3 regions of the Marinobacter sp. E2 genome follow, and region 1 is predicted to be linked to each of the others. Evidence: predicted binding sites of a transcription regulator. Region 1 holds the regulator's gene; each other region holds the start of a gene.
What was found. Region 1 encodes FliA, which starts transcription of late flagellar genes. Its sites were predicted from a motif close to CTAAAGTTTNNNNNNNNNNNGCCGNTAA; they were not measured.
Positions count from the first base shown of each region.

Region 2: the regulator FliA is predicted to act here: its motif matches at 5,358-5,385, upstream of AC0J1C_RS08675 (methyl-accepting chemotaxis protein).
Region 3: the regulator FliA is predicted to act here: its motif matches at 3,140-3,167, upstream of AC0J1C_RS08525 (methyl-accepting chemotaxis protein).

Region 1 is NZ_CM146911.1:2,490,695-2,500,954, forward strand. Features, by position in the region: gene AC0J1C_RS11335 (chemotaxis response regulator protein-glutamate methylesterase) at 1-557, opposite strand, end outside; gene AC0J1C_RS11340 (chemotaxis protein CheA) at 614-2,752, opposite strand; gene AC0J1C_RS11345 (protein phosphatase CheZ) at 2,769-3,554, opposite strand; gene cheY (chemotaxis response regulator CheY) at 3,575-3,958, opposite strand; gene AC0J1C_RS11355 (RNA polymerase sigma factor FliA) at 4,120-4,863, opposite strand; gene AC0J1C_RS11360 (MinD/ParA family protein) at 4,893-5,705, opposite strand; gene flhF (flagellar biosynthesis protein FlhF) at 5,788-7,086, opposite strand; gene flhA (flagellar biosynthesis protein FlhA) at 7,147-9,321, opposite strand; gene upp (uracil phosphoribosyltransferase) at 9,529-10,167, shown strand; gene AC0J1C_RS11380 (uracil-xanthine permease family protein) at 10,170-10,260, shown strand, end outside.
Region 2 is NZ_CM146911.1:1,898,339-1,908,598, forward strand. Features, by position in the region: gene recQ (DNA helicase RecQ) at 1-1,705, shown strand, start outside; gene AC0J1C_RS08665 (PaaI family thioesterase) at 1,709-2,263, opposite strand; gene AC0J1C_RS08670 (hypothetical protein) at 2,540-3,418, shown strand; gene AC0J1C_RS08675 (methyl-accepting chemotaxis protein) at 3,429-5,315, opposite strand; gene AC0J1C_RS08680 (carbon-nitrogen hydrolase family protein) at 5,467-6,987, shown strand; gene AC0J1C_RS08685 (hypothetical protein) at 7,155-7,553, shown strand; gene AC0J1C_RS08690 (helix-hairpin-helix domain-containing protein) at 7,595-8,326, shown strand; gene selD (selenide, water dikinase SelD) at 8,326-10,260, shown strand, end outside.
Region 3 is NZ_CM146911.1:1,857,693-1,867,952, reverse strand. Features, by position in the region: gene AC0J1C_RS08535 (dihydrolipoyllysine-residue acetyltransferase) at 1-1,201, shown strand, start outside; gene AC0J1C_RS08530 (protein kinase domain-containing protein) at 1,211-3,055, shown strand; gene AC0J1C_RS08525 (methyl-accepting chemotaxis protein) at 3,199-5,202, shown strand; gene AC0J1C_RS08520 (peptidoglycan-binding domain-containing protein) at 5,330-6,304, shown strand; gene AC0J1C_RS08515 (YjiS-like domain-containing protein) at 6,316-6,468, opposite strand; gene AC0J1C_RS08510 (YdcH family protein) at 6,637-6,888, opposite strand; gene AC0J1C_RS08505 (beta-ketoacyl-ACP synthase III) at 7,067-8,035, shown strand; gene AC0J1C_RS08500 (CHASE domain-containing protein) at 8,029-9,666, opposite strand; gene AC0J1C_RS08495 (YbcC family protein) at 9,840-10,260, opposite strand, start outside.

The DNA.
Region 1 (10,260 bases):
GTCTCTGCGTCGCCGACCGGTGCCGGGGTGGCGGGCCGTTCCCGCAGTGAGGAACGAGGCCGTTCCACCGACGCCGTTCGGGACCGCAACGCCGGAGATGGCTCCCGGCCTGACGGCGCCGACGGCCCGGGAGCGGCTGGCGCCGCCTTGTTACCGGGCCGGCTGCGAGCCACGTCCAGAATCCGGTCGATGAGGATTTTCTGTAACTGGCTGTTGTCGCGCGCAATCTCTTCGAAATTCTTGGGCAGGAAGTCCACTGCTCCCGCCTCGAGCGCGTCCAGGGTGACCCGTGCTCCCTCGTAGGTAAGGGACGAGAACATGAGTACCGGTGTCGGGCGCTTGCGCATGATCTCCCGCACGGCGGTGATGCCGTCCATTACCGGCATCTCGTAGTCCATGGTGATCACGTCCGGACGCAGCTTTTCTGCAAGCTCCACACCCTCGCGCCCGTTAGTGGCGGCACCCACCACCTTGATCTGGCCGGAACTGGTCAGGATCTCCGTCAGCCGTTTTCGAAAAAAACCTGAATCATCAACGACCAGGACAGAAACTGTCATCCAATTCTCCTACCCAATCCTTCGCTATCTGCCCGGTATCACCTGCGCGGTTCAGCTCAGCCGTAATGCTGCAACAGGCTTGGAACATCAATAATCAGTGCAATCCGGCCATCGCCCGTGATGGTCGCACCGGCCATGCCGGGGGTTCCCTGGAGGGCGCGGCCCAGCGGTTTGATTACCACCTCTTCCTGTCCGACCAACTGGTCAACCACAAAGCCCACCTGCTTGGTTCCCATGGCAACAATCACCACATGGGCGTTCTCCGGCACCTCCTGGGAAGAGCCGTCCCGAACCAGCCAGCGCTTGATATGGAACAGCGGGAACACCCGTTCCCGAACCACGATGCACTCGCGACCATCAACAATGTTGGTCTTGGTCAGATCCAGATGGAAAATTTCCACCACGTTCACCAGCGGCAGGGCAAACGACTGGTCGCCGAGCATTATCATCAGGGTTGGCATGATCGCCAGGGTCAGCGGCACCTTGATGACAATTCGCGAGCCCTTGCCCAGCTCGGACTCAACGTTCAACTGTCCGTTGAGCTGGCCGATCTTGGTCTTCACCACGTCCATGCCGACCCCACGGCCGGACACGTCGGAGATCTGCTCCTTGGTGGAGAAGCCGGCGGCAAAGATCAGATTGTAGCATTCGGTCCTGGTAAGCCGGTCTGCCGCGTCCTGGTCGTAGATGCCCTTCTCCACGGCCTTGCGACGCAGGACCTCCGGATCCATGCCAGCACCGTCATCCTCAATGGAAAGCAGGATATGGTCGCCTTCCTGCTCCGCTGACAGGGTGACCGTGCCCTGGCGGGGCTTGCCGGCCTTCTCCCGCACCTCCGGCGACTCAATACCGTGATCGACGGAATTGCGAACCAGATGCACCAGAGGATCAGACAGGGCCTCAACCAGGTTCTTGTCCAGGTCGGTCTCCTCACCGTGCATGACCAGATTGACCTCTTTCTTGAGGCTCCGGGCCAGGTCACGTACTACTCGTGGGAACCGGCCAAACACTTTCTTGATCGGCTGCATGCGCGTCTGCATCACTGCCGACTGCAGATCGGTGGTTACCACATCAAGGTTGGAAACCGCCTTGTGCATGTGTTCGTCTTCGCTTTCCGCGCCCAGGCGCTGGAGACGGTTGCGCACCAGTACCAGCTCGCCGACCATGTTCATGATGTCGTCCAGGCGCTTGGTGTCTACCCGAACGGTGGTCTCCGCCGCAGGGGCGTTGTCCCGCGACGGCATGGCGGGTGCAGCGCCGCCCCTGGCTGCCGGTCTTTCGTCGGGCTTTGTGGGCTCGGCGGGTTTGGCAGTCTTGGGTTTCGTGGAATTGGGATCCGCTGCCTGGGGCTTCTCAGGCTTCGCTGGGCCGTCGGTCTTACCGGCCGTGGGGCCACCGCCTTTGCCGTGAAGGTCGTCCAGCAGTTTTTCGAACTCGTCGTCGGTAATCAGGTCGTCGCCAGCTCCCGCCGACGACTTGTCGGCAGCCTGCCCCCCGGCGCTGCCCGTTTCATCCTTGCCGGATGAGGACGGCTCATCGGCTGCTGGCGCACCGGCAAACTGCCCCTTGCCATGGAGCTGATCCAGCAGCGCCTCAAATTCGTCGTCGGTGATGTCGTCATCACCGGACGCGTCGCTGCTCTTGGCTTCCGACGCTGATTTTTCGGGTGTCGAGGCATTCGGCTCATCGGCCAGCGCATCCAGCAGCTGCTCGAATTCATCGTCGGTGATGTCCCCGCCCTCTTCGGCCGCTTCCGCGGTCTCTGTCGGCTCGGCGGGCTGCGCCGGGGCGGCAGCGTCCTCGGATTCCGGCTGCGCAAACGCGTCGAGGCGCGCAATCAGCTCGTCCGGGGCTGGGGTGAGCTCTTCGTGGTTGCGCACCTGCTCGAACATGGCGTTCACATGGTCCAGAGCTTCCAGAACCACATCCATGAGCTCAGAATCCACCTTACGCTTGTGGTTGCGCAGGATATCGAACACGTTCTCCGCCGAATGGCAGCAGTTCACCAGCGCCTCAAGCTGTAGGAAGCCGGCGCCGCCCTTTACAGTGTGAAAGCCACGAAAGATGGCGTTGAGCAGATCACTGTCATCCGGATGTCGCTCAAGGTCTACCAACTGCTCTGACAGCTTCTCGAGTATTTCGCCGGCCTCCACGAGGAAGTCCTGCAAAATCTCTTCATCAGCATCGAACGCCATGCGTTATCCTCTTTAATCAGAAACCGAGACTGGACAACAGGTCGTCTACGTCGTCCTGTCCCGAAACTACATCTTCCCGCTCGTGGGCCTTGATCTGCGGCCCGACACCCTGTTCCGCGGATTCGTGCCGCTCTTCAAGCTGGTGGACAGTGCCTGTCAGTTGATCCACATGGCTGGCCATGACCACCAGGCTAAGCATCTGCTCTTCCACTTCCTTGACCAGAGCGGTGACCTTCTGGATCACCTGCCCTGTCAGATCCTGGAAGTCCTGGGCCAGAAGAATTTCAGACAGGTTGTTGTACATGGTGTCGGCGTCTGTCGCCATGCTGACGAAAAATCGGTCGATCCGTCCGTACAGCTCCCGGAATTCCGCTGGCTGCATCTCGCGACGACGAAGGCGCTGCCATTCATCGCGAAGCGACGAGGCTTCGTCCCGCAGGGCATTGGCCACCGGCATGGTCTCTTCCACCAGGTCCATGGTTCGGTTGGCCGCTTCACCGGTCATCTGCACCACGTACTCAAGCCGGTCGGAAGCATCTGTCATTTTGGACAGGGCCTCCTGCTGTTCGGCATTTCGGGGATCTATCTGGAAGTTCCGGATGGCTTCGTGCAGGCTTCTGGTCAGCCGGCCCACCTCCCGATACAGACTCTGATCGCGAACCTCGCTGAGTTCATTGATCAGGGTCATGGCCTTGGCATAATCGCCAGCGCTGACGCTCTCCGCCAGCTCGGCGGCCTGCCGCTCGAGTTTTTCCGTTACCTCCGGTTCCAGGCCCCGATGGTTCTGTTTGCTATCGCTCATGAGAGCCATCCGACCTCTGGTTACTGGATTCTTTCAAAGATTTTCTCAATCTTTTCCTTGAGCACTGCGGCGGTGAACGGCTTGACAACATACCCGTTCACACCCGCCTGGGCAGCGGCGACAATCTGGTCACGCTTGGCTTCTGCGGTAACCATCAGCACCGGCAGGGTCTTGAGATTCTCGTCGGCCCTGACCGCCTTCAGGAGATCAAAACCGGACATGCCGGGCATGTTCCAGTCAGTCACCAGAAAATCGTATTTGCCGCTTCTGAGCATCGGCAGCGCGGTGTTGCCGTCGTCCGCTTCATCGGTGTTGGTGAAGCCGAGATCACGCAGCAGGTTCTTGATGATCCGTCGCATTGTGGAAAAATCGTCCACAATGAGGATTTTCATGTTCTTGTCCAATGGGACCTCCAGTTAGTAACACCCGGAATTCGTTTGACCTATCTGCTCGAAGTCTAGCAGGCCGCTGTTTTAACCGCTTATTGTCAGGCCTTTACCACGGTTGTAAAGCGTCGGTTACCAAAAGCTACAGTCTGCCTGAGTGCGGACACACAGCGCGCTCTTCAGCGACCGGCACCCTGGTGCCAGTCCGACAACCGGCTTCTCAGTCGCAATGCCGCCTGACTGTGAATCTGGCTGACCCGGCTCTCACTGACGCCAAGCACCGCACCGATCTCCTTGAGGTTCAGTTCCTCCTGGTAGTACAGGCTCAGCACCAGCTTCTCGCGCTCCGGCAGATCCTCAATCGCCTCGGCCAGGCTGCGTCGGAAGGCATCCGATGACAGCCCTTCCAGGGGATTGTCCTGGGTCTCTGTCTCTTCTATCGGCAGCTCTCCGGATTCATTGAGCTCATCGAGACTAAAAAGTCGGCCACTGTTGGCGTCGGAAAGGTATGAATGGTATTCGGCCAGGCCCATGCCCAGCTCATCGGCGACTTCAAGGTCGGTCGCCTCACGACCAAGACGGTCTTCAACGGCCTTGATGGCCTGGGAGATTCGGCGGGCGTTCCGGTGCACAGAGCGTGGTACCCAGTCGCCCTTGCGGATCTCATCCACCATGGCACCCCGGATCCGGATGCCGGCGTAGGTCTCAAAGGTGGCGCCGCGGGTGGAGCTGTATCGCTGGGCAGCCTCCAGGAGCCCGATCATGCCGGCCTGCATCAGGTCTTCCAGTTGTACAGAAGCCGGCAGCCGCGCCATCAGGTGCAGGGCGATTTTCTTCACCAGGGGCGCATGCTGTTCCACAAGCCGGGAGGGCCTCTGGGTGCCAGACTGGTTGTAGATACCGAGATTGTTCGCCAATGCCATGTATCCGGTGTTGTTTGACAGGATCCGATTCAGACTTCGACGAGCCGCTCCACAAAAAATTCCAGATGTCCCCGGGGCGACGACGGCAGCGGCCAGTTATCCACTTTTTCCGCCAGTGCCTTGATGGCCAGGGACGCCTTGGCCCGGGGGTAGGCATCCAGTACCGCTCGCTGTCGCTGAACCGCTTTTTTCACAGCTTCATCGTAGGGCACTAATCCCACATATTGTAGCGCTACATCAAGGAAGCGCTCGGTAACACGGGTCAGTTTTTCGAACAGGTGGCGACCTTCCTGCTCGTTACGCACCTGGTTGGCAAGAATACGGAAGCGGTTGGTGCCGTAGTCGCGGTTCATCAGCTTGATCAGTGCGTAGGCATCAGTGATGGAGGTGGGCTCATCACACACCACCAGCAGCAGTTCCTGGGAAGCCCGCAGAAAACTCACCACCGATTCGGAAATGCCGGCGGCGGTATCGACAATCAATACGTCTATCTGGTCGCCCAGCTCGCTGAAGGCATTGATAAGCCCGGCATGTTCCATGGGGCTCAACTGGGTCATACGCTGGGTACCCGAGGAGGCGGGGACAATCTTGATACCCCCGGGGCCATTCACCAGCACGTCTTTGAGATCGCACTCTCCGGCCAGCACGTCCTGGAGATTCCGGTTCGCGGTAATGCCGAGCAGTACGTCGATATTCGCAAGGCCGAGGTCGGCGTCGAGGAGCACAACCCTGCGCCCTTTCTGGGCCAGCGCTATGCCAAGGTTCACAGACACGTTACTTTTGCCAACGCCCCCTTTGCCGCCCGAAACCGCGATCACCTGTACCGGATGTGCTTTGCTCATACTCGTTTTTGTCTCTCGCCACGTTTAACCGGGTCTTGTGTGTCCGGACACCTGCCACGCATCCGATAAGGGGTCTCGCTCTTCAGGCACCCTCAGCAACCGCCTGCTGTCGCTGCAGGGCTTTCAGGCGATCGACAGCCAGCCGCACCAACGGAACGGCCTGGGCGTGGTGCAGATCTTCCGGAATCTTCTGCCCGTCGGTGTAATAGGCCACAGGCAGGCCGGTTTCCATGATAAAGCCGAGGGATTCGCCGAGCGTCAGGGCCTCGTCTACCTTGGTCATCACACAGCCCGCAAGATTTGCCATCTTATAGCAATGCCACACGGATTTCATGATCCGCGGTTGACTGGTTGCCGACACCACGAGGTGCGTCCGGACATTGTGGTGGCTTTGGGCCAGTTCAGCCAACTGTTCCTGATAGCCCTTGTCAGAGCTGGTCAGACCGGCGGTGTCGATCAGCACCAGATGCCGGTCGGACAGTTCATCAAGAATGTCATCCAGGCTGTGGCTCTCGTCAACCACCCGTACCGGCACATTCAGGATACGGCCAAACACGAACAGCTGCTCGTGGGCGGCGACCCGGTAGCGGTCGGTAGTAACCAGCGCCACGGCGTCCGAGCCATGCTTGAGCACATAGCGCGCCGCCAGTTTTCCGATTGTAGTAGTCTTGCCCGAGCCGGTGGGACCCACGAGGGCGAACACGCCGCCCTGGTCCAGCCACTCGGTGCGCGCCGTGCGTACGCCGGTACACAGCATCTTGAGGGACTGTTTCCAGCCGTCCTCAAGACGTCCGGCCTTGTGGCGGCGAGCAATGGATACCGCCAGCTCGTTGCCAAGACCAAATTCCTGCAGCCGTTCCGCCAGCCGTTGCTGGACGGCGCTGGTGGCCGACGGCTCAACCGGAGACTGCGGTTTTTGGCCCTGCATGAGGTCGCGCAGCGAGCTGATCTCGGCGCGCATCTGCGCCAGCTCATCGGAATAGGCCTCACCCGTGCGGCCGGTCGACGGCGCCTGGACATCAGTCTGCTCGTCCACCACCTGCTGAATGTCTGAAAACGATGCCCGGGCGTAACCGGCACCCTGCCCGGCCCGCTTCTCCCGAACCTCGCGAATCCGATCGCGGGAGCGGCTCAGCTCGTCCTCGAGCCGACGGTGCTGGTCGGCCTGCAATTCGGCCAGCCGGGAGCCATTGGTGGCTTCCTCGGCCCGGCTTCCCAGACGCTGGCGCGCCATATTTTCGTCGTAGTCCAGGGCCGTCACAATTTCGACACCACCATCCACGCGCCGGTTGGAAAGAATGACGGCGTCCGGCCCCATCTGTTCACTGACCTGTTTCAACGCCTCTGCCATGGTCTGAGCAAAAAACCGTTTTACTTTCATGATGCCTCTTCCTCCACCGGCAACGCCGTTCCGGCGCTGTCCGTTCTGTCATCCGCGCCGTTACTGGCCAACGGACGCCACAATCGTAATCTGCTTGTTATCCGGTATTTCCTGGTAGGAGAGCACGTGCAGCCGCTCCACACCGTAGCTGGCGAACTTCGCCAGCACCGGCCTCAGCGGGCCGGACACCAGCAGGATGGCCGGTTTGCCGAGCATTTCCTGCCGCTGGACGCTGTCCTGCAACGAACGCTGGAGCTTCTCAACCATGTTCGGTTCCAGAACCAGGCCAATATCCTCCTGACCGCCGGATTGTTGACTCTGCTGAACAGACTTCAGCAATAACTGTTCCAGGTCTGGATCCAGCGTAATCACCGGAATCTCCGATTCGTTGCCGCAGATGCTCTGGATAATCATCCTGCGCAGCGACTGGCGGGCCACGGTGGTCAGCAGCTTCGGATCCTGGCTCTTCGGATGCACGTTCACGATCGCCTCGGCGATGGAGCGCATATCCCGGATCGGCACTTCCTCCTTCAGCAGGTTCTGAAGCACCTTCAGCAGCAGGCTGATGGAGACGGTGGTCGGTACCAGTTCCTCAGCCAGTTTCGGCGATATCTTCTCCAGCTGGTCCAGCCACTTCTGGACTTCTTCATGGCCCAGCAGCTCGTGGGCGTGCTTCTGCAGAACCTGATTGAGATGGGTCGCCACAACGGTGCTGGCGTCTACCACCGTATAGCCAAGGGTCTGGGCCTGGTCCTTCTTGTCGGGCTCGATCCAGATGGCATCCAGACCGAAGGCTGGATCCTTGCCCTGGATCCCCTCCACCTTGCCGAACACCTGGCCCGGATCAATGGCCAGTTCCCGATCGGGATGAATCTCGGCTTCGGCGATGGTCACGCCCATCAGCGTGATGCGATAAACATTGGGCATCAGGTCGAGATTGTCCCGAATGTGAACTGACGGCATCAGGAAGCCGAGGTCCTGCGACAGCTTCTTGCGGACGCCTTTGATGCGACTGAGCAACTGGCCTCCCTGGGACTTGTCCACCAGCGGGATCAGCCGGTAACCCACCTCCAGCCCGACAATGTCGACCGTGGCGACGTCATCCCATCCCAGCTCACGGGTCTCTCCCGGCGCCGGCAGTTGCCGCGCCTGATCGCCCCCGGCATCACCGCCCGGTGGCAGATCCCGGCCCGCAGGCCGCGGCGCACCACCACCCCGCGCCGGAAACGCGCCGTCTTCCTCCACGGTCTGGCGCTGGTGCTTCCAGATGTACCAGGCGGCGCCGGCGGCAAGACCACCCAGCCCAAGGAACGCGAAGTGGGGCATGCCCGGAATCAGGCCGAGGATGATCAGGATGGCAGCCGCAATGGCCAGCGCCTTGGGGGCGCTGAACATCTGCTGGAGAATCTGCCCGCCCATGTCCTGACTGGAGGTGACCCGCGTCACCATGATGGCGGCCGATGTGGACAGCAGCAGTGACGGAATCTGGGCCACCAGGCCGTCACCAATGGTCAGCAAGGCGTAGCGCTGCATGGCCAGGCCAAAATCCAGACCGTGCTGGAGCATACCGATGGCAACACCACCAACAATGTTGATGAACAGAATGAGCAGACCGGCAATGGCATCGCCTTTCACAAACTTGGAGGCACCGTCCATGGAGCCGTAGAAGTCTGCCTCCTGGGCAATCTCGGCGCGCCGGTGCTTGGCTTCGTCCTGGTTGATCAGGCCGGCATTAAGGTCGGCATCAATGGCCATCTGCTTGCCGGGCATGGCATCCAGGGTGAAGCGGGCGCTCACCTCGGACACCCGGCCGGCACCCTTGGTAACCACCAGGAAGTTGATGATCATCAGGATGGCAAACACCACCAGACCCACGGCGTAGTTACCGCCGATCAGCACCTCACCGAACGACTGGATAACCTTACCCGCCGCATCGCCGCCTTCGTGGCCGTTGAGCAGTACGATTCGGGTAGACGCCACGTTCAGCGCCAGACGCAGCAGCGTGGCTACCAGCAGCACCGTCGGGAAGGAGGCAAATTCCATGGGCCGAAGCGCGTACACGCACACCAGCAGGATGACGATTGACAGGGTGATGTTGAAGGTAAAGAAGACGTCCAGCAGGAACGCCGGCATGGGCAGGATCATCATGCCCAGCAATCCCATCAGCATCAGGGGAATGCCGATATTGCCCCGCGTCAGGGATTTGACGTTGTTAAGGACCAAAGCTCTGTCCATGCCGGAACCTTCTCCGATTGGCGGTGCCCGAGGGCGCTCTCAGGGTCGAAAATCTGACGCCGGGGCGTCGTTTCGGAGATGAGCGGCAAGATCCGTACCACACCGGTTATTTTTTCGGAATGACGCCGGCTGGCGGCCTGACTCGCTCAGCCAGATGCGGTATCCTTGCGCCATTTGATCGACCACACACAGACCACAGGTGACCCCATGCCTATCCACGAGGTAAAACACCCCCTGATCCGCCACAAGCTCGGCCTGATGCGCCGTGCGGACATCAGCACCAAGAATTTTCGTGAGCTGGCACAGGAAGTCGGCGCACTGCTGACCTACGAGGCCACCAAGGACTTCAACCTTCAGGAAAAAACCATTGAGGGCTGGGCCGGCCCGGTCACCGTGGAGCAGATCCACGGCAAGAAAATCACCATCGTGCCGATCCTGCGAGCCGGCCTGGGCATGCTGGATGGCGTGCTGAGCCTGATCCCGGTGGCCCGTGTGAGCGTCGTTGGCCAGATCCGCAACGAAGAAACCCTGGAAGCAAGCACCTACCTGGAAAAGCTTGTGGGCGAGCTGGATCAGCGGATGGCGCTGATCGTCGACCCCATGCTGGCAACCGGCGGTTCGATGATCTCCACGATCGATTTGCTGAAAAAGGCGGGCAGTACGGAAATCCGCGCCCTGGTGCTGGTGGCCGCACCGGAGGGTATCGAGAAAGTCCTCGAGAAGCATCCGGATGTGTCCATCTATACGGCCTCCATTGACCAGCGTCTGAACGAGAAAGGCTATATTCTCCCGGGTCTCGGCGATGCCGGTGACAAGATCTTCGGCACCAAGCAGAAGGACGTATAAACATGCAGGACCACACCAACGACCCGGTCTGGAAACAGGCCATTGCCGGCTCACAGATGTTGCTGGTGGCGTTCGGCGCCCTGGTTCTGATGC
Region 2 (10,260 bases), 590 kb from region 1:
GATGCCAACCGGCGGTGGCAAATCCCTGTGTTATCAGGTGCCGGCGCTGGTGCGCCCGGGTACTGCGATTGTCATATCCCCGCTCATCGCCCTGATGCAAGACCAGGTGGCGGCTCTGAACGAGCTGGGCGTGCGGGCAGCCTTCCTGAATTCCACCATGGATTTCGAGCAGGCACGGGCCACCGAATACGCCCTCATGACCGGCGAGCTGGACCTCCTCTACTGCGCTCCGGAACGGCTGATTCAGCCACGGACCATCGAGCTGCTCCACAACGCGTCCATCGCCCTGTTTGCCATCGACGAAGCCCACTGTGTGTCCCAGTGGGGGCATGATTTCCGCTCCGACTATCTGCAACTGAACCTGCTCGCCGACGCTTTTCCAGATGTGCCGCGAATCGCCCTGACCGCGACCGCCGATGAGCGCACCCGGAAAGAAATCGCCGAACGCCTGTCGCTGACCTCGGCCAGGCATTTCATCAGCGGCTTCGACCGACCGAACATTCAATATCGAATTTCGCCGAAAACCAACGCTAACAAGCAGTTACTGGATTTTATTAAAGCTGAGCATGAGGGTGACTGCGGCATTGTCTACTGCCTGTCCCGGAACAAGGTCGACGCCACCGCAAAAGCCCTGGCTCAGAAAGGCTATGCCGCTCTGCCCTACCACGCGGGTCTGTCGGCTGAGGAGCGGGCCCGGCATCAGGAGCGCTTCCTGCGGGAAGACGGGGTGATCATCGTTGCCACCATTGCCTTTGGCATGGGCATCGATAAACCGGACGTGCGTTTCGTTGCACACCTGGACCTGCCCAAGAGTCTTGAAGCCTATTACCAGGAAACCGGTCGTGCCGGGCGAGATGGCAAGCCCTCCACCGCCTGGATGGTGTATGGCCTGCAGGACGTGATCAAGCTTCGGCAGATGCTGGAAAGCTCCCAGGGGAACGATCAGTTCAAACGCGTGGAACGCCAGAAGCTGGACGCCATGCTTGGCCTTTGCGAGGTAACCAGTTGCCGCCGCCAGGTGCTGTTGCGCTACTTCGGCGACCAGCTCGACGAGCCCTGCGGAAACTGCGACACCTGCCTGAACCCGCCAGAAACCTGGGATGGTACGGTGGCGGTCCAGAAAGCGCTTTCCTGTGTTTTCCGGACCGGCCAGCGCTTTGGCGTGACCTACCTGATCGACGTGCTCCGGGGTTCCGAAAACGAGCGAATCCTGCAGTCCGGCCACCATCAGGTATCCACCTATGGCATCGGCACGGAACTCAGTGCCAACGAATGGAAATCGGTGTTTCGTCAGCTGGTGGCGAACGGTTACCTGCGCGCCGATCCTGACGGCTACGGAGCCCTTCAGCTCACGGAGCAATGCCGGCCACTGCTGAAAGGCCAGCAGACCATCGAACTGCGCAAGGACCCGGTGGTTAAAAAAGCCTCAGCACGAGCCTCAAGCGGCCGTGCCAGCGCCCCGGTCCGGGACCAGATTACCGATCAGGCAGGGTGGGATGCATTGCGCGCGTGCCGGAAAGCGCTGGCGGACAAGCAGGCGGTCCCTCCCTACGTTATTTTTCACGACACCACCCTGTTCGACATGCTCGAGCGCCGGCCCAGAACCCTGGACGAGCTCGCAGAGGTGAGCGGCGTGGGCGCCGCCAAGCTTGAAAAGTACGGTGAGGTATTCCTCGAAACCATCGCCGGTCTCGACCCGGCCTGACGTTCAGTCCGCAGCCTGAAAGCCTTTCTTGCGCACCCGGTAATGGGCGATGGAGGTGGCCACATGGTTGCCCTCCGCGTCCACCAGCCTGCCTTCCAGAACAAACTTCGCCCTGCCCTTGGCGTCGGCGTCCGCCAGGATCTGCGCCACGGTTTCCGGAGGCAGGCGAAACTCCACCGTCACATCGGAATTCGCTGGCTGCAGGAACTGCAGCGTCATTTCCTTGAGGATTGGAATATAGGCCGGCCCCAGATCAAACAGCGTAAGCACCCCACCAGGTATTTCTGCCACCAGGAAATAGGCGCCAGCGTACAGGCTGCCAAAGTGGTTCTTGTTGCCCTTCAAGCGTATTTTCGCCCGCACATAGCCCGGCTGAACCTCCTCCACTGAAAAACCATTGCGTGGAGCAAACGGGATGGAAAACCCGATGATGCGGTTCACTGCCGCGTAACCGCCCGTTTTCTTGAGCCATTCCAGAGGGCTTGCCAGCGTGGCTTTGGGATCAGTGCTGGCCACCCATTGGCCGGTGGCACCGATCAGGTTGTCAATGAACGCCATAACCGTCATCCAGTAAAGAGTAGAAGCCGATCATTGCAACGCGGATTCCGCCTCGCAAGAATCTTTTACAATTTTTTTGGAATCCGTCCGATTTATTTCGGGGTATGTGTTCTAGAGTGAATGGTGCCTGTACGCTGCCCCTGCCAGGAACGGGCTTTCCCGGATTAAGAAAGGAATTCTGATTTGGACACCTATTTTTCCTGTCGCGCCCTCCGCGTCGTGGCCCTGAAACTGGCTCACAGCCTGACCATCCTGGCCGTCTTGATCGCCGGCGCCATGGCCCCGCTGGCCAGCGCAGCGAAGCTGGAGCCAGACTCGGGAAAAAGCGCATTACCGGCCCCCCGGGAATACGTGCTCTGGTACCGTAATTACGACAGCCCCGCTATTCGCGCTCTGGTGCAACTCGCCCTGGGCAAGACCCCGGAGTATGGGGATTTCAGACTGATTCGCAGCGAGGAGCTGAGCCAGGGTCGGGCCCTCAGGGAACTTGCCGATCACCAGTCACGGCTGGTGGATATCGCCAATGTAGCAACCACGGAGGAGCGGGAGAGCTTTCTCACCGCCGTGCCCATACCGGTTGACGGAGGTCTGCTCGGTTTCAGGGTATGCGTTGTGCTGCCCGAGTCCCTTCCGATGTTCGAAGGCATACACAACCTGAAAGATCTTCGCGCCAGTAACATTCGTATTGGCCAGGGGTCCCACTGGCCAGACACACCAATCCTCGAATCCAACGGCATTCCGGTGATCACGCACTCCCGATACGAAATCCTGTTCGGGATGCTGCGCAACCATCGGTTTGAATGCTTTGCCCGAGGGGTCAGCGAGGTCCTCTACGATCTGGAAGTGGAAAAAGACCCCGACCTGGTCATCGAGCCTAACCTTCTTCTCGCCTACCCCATGCCCTCTTACCTGTTTGTGGCGCCGGGCGATCAACTCACGGCTCACCGCCTGCAACTGGGTATGGAGCGTGCCATTCACGACGGCAGTTTCGCGGAATTTCTCCGGAACTACTATGGCGCCGCGGTAACAGCCCTCGGCCTGGACCAGCGCACCGTCATTACCCTCGACAACCCCTACCTCAGCGAAGAGTCTCGCTACGTGAGCCGCCAGACGTTCAGCAACCTCCGGCGGCGCCTGGACATCCTCAGTCGCTGAGGTGTGGGCTTCAGACCCGGAATCTGGAGGCGTTCTGGTTCAGGGCCGTGCCGATCCGTTCAATCTGTCCGCTGTAGACATCGTTCTCGCTGGCCGCCGCTGCGGCTTCCTGTCCCTGGTCGGCGATACGCGTAATCGAGGCGTTGAGCTCCTCGGTCACCGAGGTCTGTTCTTCGGATGCCGTCGCGATTTGCGAAGTCATCTGGCTGATGGAGCTGATAGCCTCGGCAATGCGGTTGAGCGCGTCCATGGCGTCCTGAGCTTTCTCCATGCTGACGTTGGAGACCGCCGTTGACGCTTTCATGACTTCAACCGCATCGTTGGCGCCCTTCTGCAGACGCTCGATCATGTTGTTGATCTCTTCGGTACTGGACTGGGTGCGCTGGGCGAGGTTGCGTACCTCGTCGGCCACCACCGCAAAGCCACGGCCCGCCTCTCCTGCCCGGGCAGCCTCAATGGCGGCGTTCAGGGCCAGCAGGTTGGTCTGCTCGGCGATTCCCTGAATGACCTCGAGAACGGAGGTAATGGACGTGACGTCCCGGCCAAGGGTGTCGATGACCTCAGCGGCCGCGTTGACCTCCTGGGACAGCTTTTGCACGGCATCGCGGGAAGCGGCAACAGTCTCCAGGGAGGCCCGGCTGTCCTCGTCCGCAGTATTGGCTGCATCGGCAGTCTGCTGGGCGTTCTGGGCTATCTCCCCCGCCGCAGCGGACATTTCATTGATTGCCGTCGCTACCATGTCAATTTCAGCCTGCTGGCTCTCCACACTGGCACGGCTGCTGCTTGCGGTTTCGCGAAGGGACACAACATTTTCGCCCAGCTCGGCGCTGCCTTGCTGCACATCGCGCACCACCGTCTGGATATTCTCGACGAACTGGTTGAAGCTGCGCGCCAGCTGGCCGAATTCATCGCTGGCGCTGGCATCCAGACGCTGGGTCAGATCGGCGTCGCCGCTGCCGATGTCAGCCATGGCGCCGTTCAGTCGGCGTATCGGTGCCATCAGCAATTTGATGCCGACATGCAGCAGAACCAGTGAAACGATCAGACCGATCACGGCCATCACCAGGCCGGTCATTCGGGCGCTTTGCACCGGAGCGTTGATCTTGTCGGCGTTCACGAAGGTGCCGAGGTACCATTCCACACCCCGGGCGTCACTGATGGAATGAAAGCTCGCCTCCCACTGCCCGTCGTCGGAGGCATACTCGTGTTCACGGCCGTCCAGATTCGGCTGCCCGCCAATCAGCTGGGCAATATTCTTGCCCACCAGCTCCTGCCGGGGATGGAACAGCACTGTGCCTTCGCCGTTGATCAGCGCCGCATAGCCGGTCTCCGCCAGGGTCACCGTGGACAGGGTCCTGGCTATGGCACCCAGGCCGATATCGGCGCCTGCCACACCTTCGTACTCGCCACGCTTCACGGGTGCCAGCGTGGAGATGATCATGTCGCCGGTACTGGCGTCCTGATAAGGCTCGGTGAAAGAAGCGCTGCCCAGTGCCATGGCTTTCTGGTACCAGGGCCGTTTTCTCGGATCGTAGTCCGCCGGCAGCGTTGCGTTGGCCTCCGGTGATTTCATCAGCATGTAGCCATCCGTGCGGCCCACGTAGACATCCCGGAAACCGCCGCCGGTGGTCATGGCCTGCAGGATCACGCGGGCCTGCTCGTCATTTTCGGCCTGCTCCAGCGCCGTGGCGGTTGCTTCCGTCATTTTCAGCCGGGTATTGAGCCACTGCGCAATACTGGACGTACTCTGCTCCACGGTGTCGTCGATCAACGCTTCTACATAGGTTTCGGTGGTGTTCTGGAGGCGAAGATCGCCGGAGAGTGTGAAAGCACCCATCACCAGCAACAGCAGGATACCGAATGCGGTCAGGAGCTTTTGCCCGAATGTCATGTGCACAGTCGTGTCCTCTGGAATATTTCCTGATATTAATCAATATCTGTTTCGGCCCGTGATGCGAAGTCTTTAGCGGCTTCTGTTAAACTTCTTAAGTATTGGCGGGTTTCAGCCTTTTGTCCTCTTCTCACAAAACCGACGGGAGCCGAACTGAATGGCGCACGAAGAACTGCACCTCAACCTGCGAAATCTCAGGCTCGACGACTACGAACAGCTTCAGGTTCTGATGGACCGCGTGTACGACGACATCGGCGGAGCCTGGCCCAAGGACACCATCAAGGCCCTCGTCGAGCAGTTCCCCGACGGTCAGATCTGTATTGAGGAGAGCGGCCAGCTGGTGGCCGTGGCGCTTACTGTGTGTGTGAAATATGAGCGCTTCAGTAACCCCCACACCTACGACGATCTGATCCTGCGTAACGAGAAGATCTGGCACAACGCCAACGGCGACTCCCTCTACGGCCTGGATGTCTTTATCCACCCGGAATACCGGGGTTATCGCCTCGGCCGTCGCCTTTACGAGGCCCGCAAAGAGCTGTGCCGTTCCATGAATCTGCGCGCCATTCTGGCCGGCGGTCGAATTCCCAATTACTTCAAGTACGCCGATCAGTACACCCCGGCGGAGTACATTCAGCGGGTGGACCGCAAGGAAATCTACGATCCGATCCTGAGCTTCCAGCTCTCGAACGATTTCCAGGTTACGCGCTTGATGCACAAGTACCTGCCGGAAGATGAGAAATCCCTCGGTTACGCCACGTTGCTGGAATGGCGGAATATCCTGTACACCCCGCCCTCTCCGGTGCTTAGTGTCAAGAAAACCCAGGTGCGCCTGGGCGCCGTTCAGTGGCAGATGCGGGAATTCACTTCTGTGGAAGAGGTACTCAAACAGGTGGAGTACTTCGTGGATGCGCTGTCTGACTACAAGAGCGACTTCGCCCTCTTCCCGGAGTTTTTCAACGCGCCGCTGATGGGCTTGACCGACCAGCTGGACCAGACCCGGGCGATTCGATTCCTGGCGGGCTTTACCCAGCAGTTCCGGGAAGAAATGTCGGAGATGGCGGTCAGCTACAACATCAACATAATCACCGGCTCGATGCCCCTGATCGAGAACGACCGGGTATACAACGTTTCCTACCTGTGTCACCGGGATGGGCGCGTGGACGAGCAGCGCAAGATTCACATCACGCCCCACGAGCGCCGCGACTGGGTTATCGAAGGCGGCAACCATTTCCAGGTGTTCGACACCGACGCCGGCCGGGTGGCCATCATGATCTGCTACGACATCGAGTTCCCGGAGCTGGGCCGAATTGCAGCCAGCCAGGACGTGGATGTGATCATGGTGCCGTTCTGGACGGATACCAAGAACGGTTATCTGCGGGTTCGCCACTGCGCCCAGGCCCGGGCCATCGAGAACGAATGCTATGTGGTCATCACCGGCAGTGTTGGCAACCTGCCCAAGGTCGAGAACCTGGACGTGCAGTACGCGCAGTCGTCGGTCTTCTCGCCGTCGGATTTTGCCTTCCCGCACGATGCGGTGATGGCGGAAACCACACCCAATACCGAGATGATCATGTTCTCGGATATGGACCTTGAGAAGCTCAAACTGGTTCGAAACGAGGGTTCTGTCACCAACCTGAAAGATCGTCGGGTTGATATGTACGAACTCAAGACAAAATAACGGGATCCGCACGGCAGGCATCTGAAAAACTGCGTGAGGGGTCGGCGGTATGGCACTGACGGCGTTGCAAAAGCGAAAGTCCGTGTCTATTGTTTAACCAATATCCAGCCTGTCCTCCCAATGGGCAGGTTGCAGTGGATACGGACATCATCAGAGAAACAGAATTCATGAACGAAGCGTTACCAGACCTGGTCGCCCGCTTTCGGGTAAAGCAGGGACTGTTCCGGAAGGAAACGGTGGAAGCGGCCCTGTATGAATTGGACGGCTACGGTTGTGTGATGAAAACCGACAAGGTGTTTAATCCGGGAGACACAGTGCTGCTGGATCTGGTCATGGATATGCCCTTTGACGAGATTCGGGCGGAAAACCTGTCCGGACTGGTCACCGAGCGCAGGAAGCACTGTAGCAATTTTTTCTATTCCATCGATTTCGTAGAGTCCGATCCGAACGGTACCTCTTCCACATCGGAAAAACTGCGTCGGATCCGGGAAGTCCTGTCGAAAAAGCAGTCCCTGAAGTCACGTCGTTCCTCAGGTTCCATTTCCGGTTTTCGGCAAATGGCCTGATTCTGCTCACTCGTTGAACCCTGTCCGCAAGGAGACATTCCATGGCGAAAAAAGCCAAGCAGAGCGTTGACAAGATTGTTAAAAAGGTGAACAAGGAATTCGAAAAGACGTCGTCACAGATTGAAAACCTGGTGAATGACGCCCTGAAACAGTTCGACAGCCTGCAGAATCAGGTGCAGGAGCCTGTGCGCAAGCTGCTCAAGGAAATCGACGAGCTGCGCGACCGGGAGATGAAGCGATTTCACGAGGAGTTCGAGCGTCGTCTGAACGAATTCCACGAGCTCCAGAGCAACATTCTTGAGCGGCTCGGCGTGGCCTCGAAAGAAGCCGGCGACGAGGTGAAGAAACTCACCGATGAGGCCAGCCAGCAGGCCAGAACGGCCGCCCGGAAAGCGGCACCGGCCAAAGCCGCCAAGACACCAGCCAAGCCGAAGGCCAAGGCTTCCACCAGCACCAAAGCGCCGGCCAAGGCAAAATCCGCGGCCCAACCGAAACCGGCGACCAAATCCGCCGCGAAAAAGCCGGCCACCAAAACCAGCAAGGCTTCTGCCAGCAAAACCTCCGGGGCCAAGGCTTCGAAACCGGTCAACAAGAGCGACCTCACGCTAGTAAAAGGCATCGGCCCTGCCACCGCCAAGAAAATGAAGGACGCCGGCATCACCTCCATTGACCAGATTGCCAATCCGTCTGCGGAAGATCAGGACAAGCTGAAAGCTTTCTCAAACGTGAAGGGATACAGCCAATTTACCGTTGAAGCCAAGAAAATTATCTGATGCGAACGCCTGACCAGCCTGTTTTACGGGACATTGTCCTGATTGGCGGCGGGCACAGCCACGTCGGGGTACTGAAACGGTTCGCCATGAACCCGGTACCCGGCGTGCGCCTGACGCTCATCTGCCGTGACACCCATACCCCCTACTCCGGCATGTTGCCTGGCTACGTGGCCGGCCACTACAGCTACGATGACGTTCATATCGACCTGAGCCGCCTTGCAGAATACGCGGGCGCACGGTTTTACCGTGCCGAAGCCATTGGTATCGACCGGAATCGAAAGCGCGTGATCTGCCGTGGCCGACCCGATGTGCCCTACGACATACTTTCCATCAATATCGGTTCATCGCCCCGGGTGAACGAGGTGGAAGGTGCCGCCGACCATGCGGTCCCGGTTAAGCCGATTACCGGTTTCAACAGTCGCTGGCTGGCCTTGCTTTCGCGTATCGAGAATCACGACGGACCTCTGACGGTCGCCGTTGTGGGCGCGGGAGCCGGTGGCGTTGAGCTTACCCTGGCCATGCAGTACCGCCTTCGGAGAGAACTGAAACAACGGGGCAAAGACCCGGACCAGCTGCATTTTCACCTGTTTGATGCCGCCAGTGAGATTCTGCCCACTCACAACCCCAAGGTACGGGAAGTTTTCCGCAGTACGCTTTCAGAGCGCGGTGTAAAACTGCACCTGGGCGCGCCTGTCTCAAAGGTTGAAGCGGGCGTTCTGGTCACCGAATCCGGTGAGACCCTGCAAACCGACGAAGTGCTCTGGGTTACCCGCGCCGGGGGCCCTGAATGGCTCAAGGACACCGGGCTGGCTCTGGATGACGGTTTGTTCCTGCGTGTGCGGGATACCCTTCAGGTGGAGAACGACGATAGTATTTTTGCCGCAGGTGACATCGCCAATGTGATCAATCACCCCCGGGAAAAAGCCGGTGTGTTTGCGGTTCGCCAGGGGCCGCCTCTGGCAGACAACCTGAAGCGCCTAGCTACCGGCAAACCGCCAAGGGATTTCCATCCTCAGAAGAAGTGGCTTGCCCTGATCAGCACCGGCGACCGTTATGCCGTGGCGTCCCGTGGCGAGACAGCCTTTGACGGCGCCTGGGTTTGGCGTTGGAAAGACTGGATCGATCGCCGCTTCATGAAGAAATTCAACGATCTTCCGCCCATGGAGGAGTCGTCTTCATTGCCGGATACCGCAGCCGCCCAAAGTCCGGAGGAAGCTTCCCAGGCAATCTCGGCGGTCGCCATGCGCTGCGGCGGTTGCGGCGCCAAGGTAGGCAGCACGGTACTCTCCCGCGCCCTGGGTGAATTGAAGCCCATCGAGCGCGACGACATTCTTATAGGGCTGCACGCTCCCGATGATGCCGCCGTTCTGAAGGTTCCACCCGGTAAGGCGGTAGTGCACACCGTGGATTTTTTCCGCGCCTTCATCGACGACCCCTACGTGTTCGGCCGGGTGGCCGCCAACCACAGTCTGGGTGATGTGTTCGCCATGGGTGCGGAGGCCCAGAGTGCCACGGCGGTGGCCACCGTGCCCTACGGAATCGAGTCCAAGGTTGAGGACGTGGTGTATCAGATGATGTCCGGTGCGGTGGAGGTCCTCAATGAGGCCGGATGCGCACTGGTCGGTGGGCATACTGGCGAAGGCAAGGAACTGGCTCTCGGGTTTGCGGTGAACGGCCTGATCGATCCTGATGAGGTCATGAGCAAGGGTGGCCTGAAGCCCGGCGATGCGCTCATCCTGACCAAGCCAATTGGCACCGGCACCCTGTTTGCTGCCCATGCCCGTCTTGCCGCCAAGGGCCGGTGGATTGATTCCGCTCTTGCCTCCATGGTTCAGTCCAACAAAGCGGCTGCCATTTGCCTTCGCAAGTACGGTTCCAGAGCCTGTACCGACGTGACCGGTTTTGGCCTGCTGGGTCACCTGGTAGAGATGACC
Region 3 (10,260 bases), 630 kb from region 1:
GGAATGGCGCGTGGCCGAGGGCGACGAGATTGAGGAAGACCAGCCCGTGGTCGACGTGATGACCGACAAGGCCATGGTGGAGATCACCGCACCAAAGGCAGGCCGTATTACCAAGCTCTACCACGAGCAGCAGGCCATGGCCCGGGTGCACTCCCCGCTGTTTGCCTTCATACCTCGCGAGCGCGAAGATTCCGTTGGAACGCCCGCGTCCCAAAAACCGCAACAGCAGCCGCAAGCGGATACCGCAACGCCACCGGCAAAGGCGGTCAATGGCACCCATCGCCAGCGGATACCGGCCAGCCCGGCGGTGCGTCGCCTGGTGCGTGAGCATGAGCTGAACCTGGCGGACATTGCCGGGTCCGGTAAAGACGGCCGGGTACTTAAGGCGGATGTTCTGGCCCACCTGGAGCAACCCGAGGCGAAAGAGCCAGGGAAAGCCACTGCCGACAAGGCGCAACCGGCGGCTACAGGGTCACTTCGCCCGCAAGCCGAAGCAGAGGTGCGCGTCGAGCCCATCAAGGGCATGCAGGCGGCCATGGTACGCAGCATGACCCAATCGGCCAGCACCATTCCGCACTTTATTTACAGTGAGGATATCGACGTAACCGACCTGCTTGCCCTGCGGGAAAAGCTCAAACCCGAGGCCGAATCCCGGGGTTCAAGGCTCACCCTGATGCCCTTCGTGATGAAGGCCATGGCGCTGGCCATCCAGGAATTTCCGGTGCTCAACAGCCGCATTAACGACGACGTAACCGAGATCCACTACCTGCCCCATTGCAACATCGGCATGGCCGTGGACGGCAAGGCGGGGCTGGTGGTGCCCAACGTGAAGAACGTGGAGCAGCGAACGTTGCTGGGTATCGCCGACGAAGTCTCCCGGCTCACCGAGGCGGCCCGCTCCGGTCGGGTCAGCCAGGAAGATCTGAAAGGCGGTACCATTACCATCTCCAACATCGGCGCGCTGGGCGGCACCTACGCGGCCCCCATCATCAACGCACCGGAGGTGGCGATTGTGGCCCTGGGCCGTACCCAGAAGTTGCCGCGGTTCGATGCCAAGGGCCAGGTGGTGGAACGGGCGATCATGACCGTCAGCTGGGCCGGGGACCACCGCATCATCGACGGTGGCACCATTGCCCGTTTCTGCAACCGCTGGAAGGGCTACCTGGAAGCGCCGCAGACGATGCTGCTGCATATGGGCTAACGGTTGGTCATGGTGCAGCAGAAACCTCTTCAGCAGTTCTACATACCCGAAGAGCAGTCGATCTACCTGCTCAGCCATGACGATGCCAAAAAGCTCAAGGACTGGGTGGCGCTCTGCGCCGCCCAGCTCCGCCAGCTCGGCTACCGCGATATCGAACTGATTGGCAAGGGTGCCTACGGATTCGTATTCGCGGGTCGCCTGCCCACACCGAGCTCCCAGGGCCCGGAGCACGTGTTCAAGTTCACCCGGATCAACCTGCCCCAACACCTCCAGGACCGCCTGGAAGACGAGGCCTACATTCTTGAGCAGGTCCGACACCCCCGGGTTCCGCGGCTGATCTCCTACCAGCGTGCCAACAACCAGCCCATCCTCGTGATGGAGCGGGCCGCAGGTCTGAATCTGGAAGAAGTATCCCTGCAGGAAGGACGTCTCAAACCACGGTTGATCATTCGTATTGCCGACCAGATCGCCGATATCCTTCGCTGCCTCCGCCGAGAGAACGGTCCCGCCGGGCGGCCGATCGTCCATGGCGATATCAAGCCCTCCAACCTTGTGTTCGATGCCCGCACCGAGAACGTTGCCCTGATCGACTGGGGCTCGTCGGTGTTCGCCCAGCTCGACGCCAACCAGCAGTTCATCACCGCGAATGTAATGGAGTTGATGTCCGACAACCTGCAACAGACCAACGCCCGGCTTGGGGATGTGTATTTCATCGGCGAGGAGCAGCTCAACGGCGGTCTGTCGTCGCCACGATTCGACGAACAGGGTGCCGCCGGGACTCTCTATGCCCTGGCCTCGGCCCAGTCATGCCGCTTTGGCCACCGGGCTATTCCAGCTACCTCTCTCGGGCTGCCCATGGAGTTTGCGCGCATGCTCGATGGCATGCTCTCGCCGGATCCGGAAACCCGTCGCAAAGCCGGAGACTACTACCTTCGGGAAATGCCGCGCATGGCTCGCACGGTCATGATCGATCTGAAAGAACCGCCAGTGCCGCCCCAGGTGCCGGTGTGGGTCCGCGAGTCTGACCAGGAGATCGACACCGTGGTCTACAGCTCGCGCAAATCTTTCCTGCGGGAGGAAGGCGCCCCGGAAACCCTGAGCGATGTGAACGACGTTCAGCTGGATCGCTACTACAAGAACTTCATGCAGGGCATGGGCGAAACTGAAAAGGCCTTTCTGGCGGCGGTCAGTCGCCTCGGCCGCTACCCCGTGGAAGGCGGGCTCGCGGTACGCTGGGAAACCGATGGCATTTACATCGACACCTCCCTGAACCTGCACGACCCGGCCCTGAAATCCGCCTTTGTTCAGGCGGTGAACAACATGGTGTATCTGGCCCAGGCCATTTACCGCAAGGGCATCTTCAAGAGCTGCCTGTTCAACGCCCGCAACACCCTGCACGTGGATCGCGACGATCCGAGCCAACCGTTCCGCATTGAGCCGGACCTCAAGCTCCATTACGAAGTCAGCGCCGCCCCCGAGGTGGAGGACGAATCCCGCGTGCACTCCTACTTCGAGGACGGGCCGGACCCGGAGGAATTCCTGGTACTGCCGGACACGATCATCGAGGCCCTTGAGGCGCTGAACGACATCCATCACACCGGCATGATCATCTTCGAGGCCCTGCCCCGGCACCTGAAGATCCACAGCCACTACCGCCTGCTGGACCCGGAACGGGAAGCAGAGTTCAGCCACCTGCTGGATGAGATCCTGTCCGCTGTCGAGCAGATCACCGGGCTGGGCGTATCCGGTTATATGAAGATGCCCTACAAGGACACCCGCTTCTTTCCCCACATCGAGCGCCTGCCAGACCGTTACTATCCGCGCAATCCGAGGGCCGACATGGCGCCCTCCTGAACAGCTGCGAGAGGATCACTTTCTCTGGAAGCAGTGCAATACTCAAAACAGCCAATGCGCCGTAATGGAAACTCGAACGTAACGCTTCAGGTTTTGTCGGCGCTGCCGATACCCGTGAAAACAACTTTAGAAAGGATCACACTTTGGCCTCCTCTGCCTTCGCATCGATTGAGCGCAAACTGGGTGTTCCCGGAAAGCTCCTGATTGCACCCGTTTTCATCCTGCTGCTGTTTGCCGCAGTCACGTTCTTCAGTGTCTATGAGTTCCAGGAACTGGACCGGCGAATGAATACCGTCGCCCGGGATCTGGCGCCGGATACTGCCATCGGCACGGAATCGGTTATCAGCGTCTACCGGATGCGACTGCGGGTATTTGACTATTACTCGTCTGGCCATGAAGAGGCCCTTACCCACTTTGACGAGCTGGAGCAGGAATTTAATGGCGTGATGACTCGGGCCCAGGACCAGATCGCCGATCCTGCGGCTGCGGAACTTGTTGATCGCATCGAAGAGACAACCCGTGAATACATCGATGCCTTCCGAAACGAACTGGTTCCGGCCAAGCGACAGGTGTTGGCGATTGTTCGCGACGAACTCAACCAGCATGGCCCCAATGCCACCCAGGCCCTGCGCATGGCCCTAAACGGGGTTGCCAACCGCGAGCCGGAAAGCGACCTTCGTGCTGGCCTCGAACAACTCCTGAACGACGCACTGGTGATGCGTTTGACCGCGCAGCGATACCTGGCCAGCGGTGAAAAGGACGCACAGGATGCGCTGGGATGGGCGATCGAGGACCTGACAGACGCCCTGGAGCTGCTGGATACCGAGAACGGGCCCGAGTTTGTCCAGGTCTATCTGGATACCGTGGTGGAAGAACTGGCCAACTACCGGGCCGCGGTCCAGAGGATGCTTGAGCAGCAAAACATCGTGGTAACCGTGAAGCGGGACAAACTCGATGTACTGGGACCTGAAATCGCCAGTATGGCCCGGGAGCTGGAAAGCAGCATCTTCGCGGCCCTTGAAGTTGAAGCCGACGCCGCAGGCGAGGAAACAGACCTGGCCCTGAGGTTCACACTGATTGCCTTTGGTATTTCCCTGGTGCTTGGCCTGGTGGTGGCCGTTCTGATGAGCCGGATGATGGGAGCCAGCGTTAAGCGCGCGAAAACCGAAATCCTTGGCTACCTGGATGACATTGCCCAGAACAATGGCGATCTCTCCACCCGCCTCACACCTGGCCGCCCCGATGAGATCGGTGATTTCATTGGCGCCGTCAATGCCTTCCTGGAAACTCTGGAACAGACGATCTCCCGAATCGTCAGCGCATCGCGCCGTTTGACCTCCGAATCCGAATCGCTTTCCGGTATTACCGAGCGCACCACCGCCAACTCCGAGCAGCAACGGGACCAGATCACGCAGGTGTCAGCGGCCATGCAGGAGATGGTGTCCACCTCCGAGGAAATCGCATCGAACACCAGTGACACCGACGAATCTGCGCGCCGGGCGGCCTCGCTCGCGGACACCGGACAGGAAACCGTCAGCACGGCCATTCGCTCCGTCACCAACCTGGCGCAACAGGTGGAAGAAGGTTCCAGGCGTATTCAGCAACTGGAGAACGAGTCTGCCGAAATTGGCAAGGTGCTGGCCGTTATTCAGGGCATTGCAGAGCAGACCAACCTGCTGGCCCTGAACGCTGCCATCGAAGCGGCCCGGGCGGGAGAAGCCGGGCGAGGGTTTGCCGTGGTGGCGGATGAGGTGCGCGGGCTGGCCAGACGTGTCCAGGAGTCGACGGTCGACATCGAACGGATCGTGTCCCAACTGCAAAGCGGAGCTGCGGGCGCCGTCGTTGATATGAGCCGCGCCAAGCAGATGGCCTCGGAAGCCAGCGAGGAAGCCGGAAAATCCGGCAAGGCCCTGGCCGATATACTCTCTGCGGTTAACAACATTGTTGAAATGACCACCCAGATTGCCAGCGCCACCGAACAGCAGCGGGCCACCGCCGCTGAGATGACCCAGAACGTCGAGGTCAGCAGCAATGCCATAGAAGAGCTGGCCGGAGACATTGGCCAGGTCAACCAGTCCAGCCGGTCCCTGGCAGAGATGGCTGATGATCTGAACACTCTGGTGAAGCGGTTCCGCGTGAAGGAGTAGCGCCAACGGCAATCGTTGCAGATGTTAACCACGTCATGGGCGGGTTCCTGAAATACTGATACGTTGGGCTGTCGGTTACAGAATGTAACCATCCAGGACAGCCTTGGACACGTTGGAGGGACCCACCATGACCCACGCCCGCAAGATCGTAAAAGCCCACCCAGGTCGCCGGAGTGCGGCAATTCTGGCCACTGCCCTGCTCTTGAGCCACGCCCCACTCGGTTTTGCGCAGGCCGGTCAGACCGAGCAGGTTATCTTCTCTGCAGAAAACGCACTCTATGGTGCGGGGTATGACATCGGGCGTGCCGACGGCTGGTTCGATAATGACCTGCGCAGCGCCGTGCGCGCCTACCAGAAGGCCAACGCGCTGGCGGTCAGCGGCAAGCTCGACAACCCCACGCTCTCCGCTCTTGGCGTCAAAGCCAGCTTGGTGCAAAGCGTCTCGGGCAATGCCCTGAGCAGCCGGGCCCAGTCTCTCAAGGTGCTCGAGTTACCATCGCCCGCGACAATGCCGGTCGCTCGTCCTGAAGTGCGAAAGACGGTTGTAGAAAAAGCGGTCGCCCAGAAGCCGGTTGTCGAAAAGCCCGTTGTTGAAAAGATGGTTGAAAAGACGGTCGTTGAAGAGCCGGTTTTGGAGAAAGCGGCTGTTGCCGAAGTGGAACCAGCTCCGCCTTCCTCTCCGAAGACTGAACCGACCACAGCCGAGGCGGTTAACGAAAAGGTCAGCAAAAGCACCGGATCGGTGGAGCTGGCTGAAATTTCTCCAGCCGAAGTTCCTACAAAACAAACACCTGCAGACGAAACCTCGATAAAACCTGAAGAAAAAATCCAGGAACCAGTTGCAGAAAAAACAGAAGAGGTAAAACCGGCAACCGTGGCCTCCACCGAGACGACCACGGTTGAGCCCGAAGCACAGCCTCAAGCGGCTATCGAGCCCGCTCAAAATGTAGAGCAATCACAACCAGACCCGGCCAAGCCTGAGGAAAAAGTGGCTGTGGCAGAACCTTCAGAACAGGAAACCCCGGTTGAGGCCCGACGGGCAAGCACCGGAGGCGGGTTTTTCAGTGCCCTGTTCGATTTCTTCTTCGGCTGGCTGGTGTAACCTTTCCCGAATCAGAATTTCCAGAACGGGGTACTGAGTTTCCGCTCGACGATCTCGGGCGAAAAACCCACGTCATTCAACAGACGCGGATCCATAGTCGATACCAGATGGACGAAGTTACGCTTCATCCGCCAACCTTTGTAAAGAGACGCTGCTCGTTTCATGTGACTACTCCTGGACAGTGTAAGACGTTCGGTCTCAAAAACGGGACCCTGTTTAATTAGTGTCCTATTTTAAACCTGGCCAGGAGTGTTCTGAATACTTGGAAACCCCTATGAACAGGGGCTTCCAGCGCATTTCAGTGAAATTTTGATGACGGGTCTGTTACCCGTTCATGAAGACTTGCCGTTTGAAATCAGAGTCTGATACAGGTCGTCCTTGAGTTGGGCGCGTTTCTGTTTCAAGCGGTGCAGCTTGTCGTCGCCAATGGGCGCATCCCGCTTCTCCAGCCCCTCAATTTCATGATCCAGGTCTGTGTATTCCCGGAGCTTCTCGTTGAACCTGAGGTCGTTGCTTTTGAGTTCTTCGATGAGGCCTTTGTACTGGGGAAATTCTAGGTGAAGCTCGTGGCTGGAAATGCCCATTTTCCAAGTCTCCTCTATTGTCCGGAGTGTGTGCGCAATCGTGATCATTCCGATCACTTTCAGCATAGTCGAGCCTGCCACTTTCTGGGCTTCTTTGACAAATCGCTAATTACGCACGACGTTTCATGGGTATAGCATGGTCTTACGTTCATCCAGTTACGTCTCGGGACACTCGCGAATGACCTTTGCACGAATTACCGGCACCGGCTCCTATCTGCCAGACAATGTTGTGACCAACAAAGACCTTGAGAAGATGGTCGACACCAGCGATCAGTGGATTCGCGAGCGTACCGGTATTGAGCGCAGGCACATTGCCGTTGAGGGCCAGACCACCGTTGATCTGGCCGAGCAGGCCTCCAGAAACGCCATTGAGGCGGCAGGCATCAACCCCAACGACATCGACCTGATCGTGTTTGCCACCTCCACGCCGGACAAGATCTTCCCGAGCTCTGCCTGCATCCTCCAGGCCCGCCTGGGGATTCACGGCTGTCCGGCGTTCGATATCCAGGCGGTATGCAGTGGTTTTGTCTACGCCCTGGCCACCGCCGAGAAGTTCATCAAAACCGGAAGCAGCAAAAAGGCGCTGGTGATTGGCGCCGAGGTCTTTTCCCGCATTATTAACTGGGAAGACCGGGGCACCTGTGTCCTGTTCGGCGATGGTGCCGGCGCGGTAATTCTGGAGGCAGACGAGGAAACCGGCATCCTCTCAACCCATATTCACGCCGATGGCCAGTACGAAGAGCTGCTGCACGTTCCCTGTGGCATTGCCGATGGCTACGAACAGGTCAAGGCCGGACGGGCATTTGTCGAAATGAAAGGCAATGAGGTGTTCAAGGTTGCGGTCAATACCCTTGGCAAGATCGTCGACGAAACCCTCGCCGCCAACCAGATGAAGAAATCCGACATTGACTGGCTGGTGCCGCACCAGGCCAACCTCCGGATTATCTCAGCGACGGCACGCAAGCTGAACATGTCCATGGACCAGGTGGTGGTCACCGTGAACGAGCACGGCAATACCTCTGCGGCGTCCATCCCCCTGGCACTGGACGCTGCGGTTCGGGATGGTCGCATCAAACGCAATGAAGTGGTGTTGCTGGAAGCCTTTGGCGGCGGTTTCACCTGGGGTTCTGCGCTGCTTCGCTACTGACGCCCTGCTTCAGCCCGGAGAAGCGGCCCACAAACCCGGTTACGCCCGGACTCCTTGGCCTGGTAGAGAGCGTTATCAGCCTCGTCAACCAGTAACACGGGCCCGGTGCCCTCCTGATCCCCCTGCTCTCCTGAAGCCTCTCGCTTCAACGACTGTTGTTCTGAGGACAGCTCGCTTTCGGAGAGCTCGCTCGGCGCCAGCATCGCGACACCCACGCTGATGGTGACGGATTCAGCAACCGATGAGAGCCGGTGAGGAATCCCACGCGCCTCAACCGCTTGACGACAGGCCTCGGCGATCGTCTCCGGCTGGGGGGTGTCGGGCAGGATGATCGCGAACTCCTCTCCACCATAACGTGCAACCAGGTCAGCGGGACGTTTGACCACCTCCTGCAAAATCCCTCCGACGTCACGAAGGCACGAATCGCCGGCTGGATGGCCGTACTCGTCGTTGTACTCCTTGAAGAAGTCGATATCGACCATGACCAGCGACAGGGTTGTCTTTTCCCGCAGCGCCCGCCGATACTCTCTGCGAAGCACCGCATCAAACTGCCGGCGGTTAGCCAGACCTGTCAGGGCATCGGTGAGCGAGATTCGTTCCAGCTCGGCCGTGGCAAGACTCAGCTGGGCGTTTTTTCTTGCGCCGGACAGGAAGTAACCCACCAGTACCACAACCAGCACAGTGCCCGAGGCGCTCACAAACAGTGGCAGGATGCCGCGGCGGGCCTCGATATAAGACCGGGAGGGGACAGCTTCCACCGACCACTGGCGACCCGCAATCGAGATGGTCTCTGCGGTATAACGGAGGTCGGGCTGCCAGGACAGGTGCTCCGGATTACGGGAGCGGTACAGCAACAGTTTCTGACTGCCGGTGATGTCCAGCACTTCAAACAGCAGGTCTTCGGTGAGCTCCGGCCCCACGGCCTGCGCCACTAACTCCCCCACCCGGAAAACGCCGTTGATAAACCCATAATGCTGGCGGGTATCGATCCCGGCACCCGGGCTTGTAGAAAGGGTATAAAGCGGTGCAAACACCAGGAACCCTCTCTGGTTCTCCGGTTCCTGAACAAGCCGGATTCCGGCCGTTGCGACCATTTCGCCAGATTCCCGTGCTTCCAGCAGCGCCTCCCGACGGGAGGCCTCACTGGCCAGGTCAAACCCGAGCGCGGCGCGATTCTGCCCCAGTGGCTCTATGTACTGCACCGGCACATACCAGGCCCTGTCCGTCAGGCCAACCAGGCCGTCAGGGCTTGCCTCTGTCATCGCGAAATCGGCAAACGCCTCTTTCTGTCGGCGGATGAATTCATCAAGTTCGCTGTGCTCGACGGAAGGCGCCCAGGCGAACGCCTGAATCGCTGGCGAACGCTCCAGGATCTCATAGGTCAGGCGATTGAACCTTTCGGCCGTCATCTCCGGCATCACGGCCACGGCCGATCTGAGGGCAAAGAGAATTTCAAGATTCAGCAGGGCTTCACGCTCAAGGCTGGCAGACAGTTGGTCAATCTCGGCCTTGAACTCCAGTTCGATGGCCCGGGTTTCTTCCTTGTACAGCAAACGCCCCAGTCCCAGGCTGAGTGCAATGCCAACAATCAGTGCGGCGATCGCGTACAACGACGCCCTTTTTTTCTTCATCTGCAATTTACACAAGACACACCCTGCTTCCGCTGACTAACGATTCTGGCGACCACGGGTGCCAAAACGCGCTGATTTTTCCCTACTTTATATACGCACGCGGCGCATGCCGGGATGTCAGCGTTTGTAACCGGGCGTGGCTATCTAAGAGATTCCGAAGGTATGACGTACGGTCAGGCGACCCGATGCCATGCGCCATTGTAATAACGTTCGATGCCATGATCCCCCATCCGGTGGATGAACAACCAGGCGTTGTCGACCAGCGCTGCAACGTCCGGCTGCCGACCTATGGCCGCTTCAATGCGATCGGCGGGGGCCTCGATAATCACGGTCAGGCGCAGAGGCTCATGACGCCAGCGGGTGCCGTCATGGACGGATTGCAGTGGCAGCCCTGTTCTGAGGTCCGAACCATTGCCTTCCACCACGCCCACATTGCCACCAACAACGGAGTGCAAAAGCTTGTTCCCGGCACCGTAGACGTCCGGTACCGTCACCGAGCCGAAATATTGCAGGTTGATCCAGTTGGCAACCAGAAGGGGGGCCGCCAGAAGGCTTTCGAGGCGCTGGCCGTCTTCGTCCGAAACGGGATCGTAG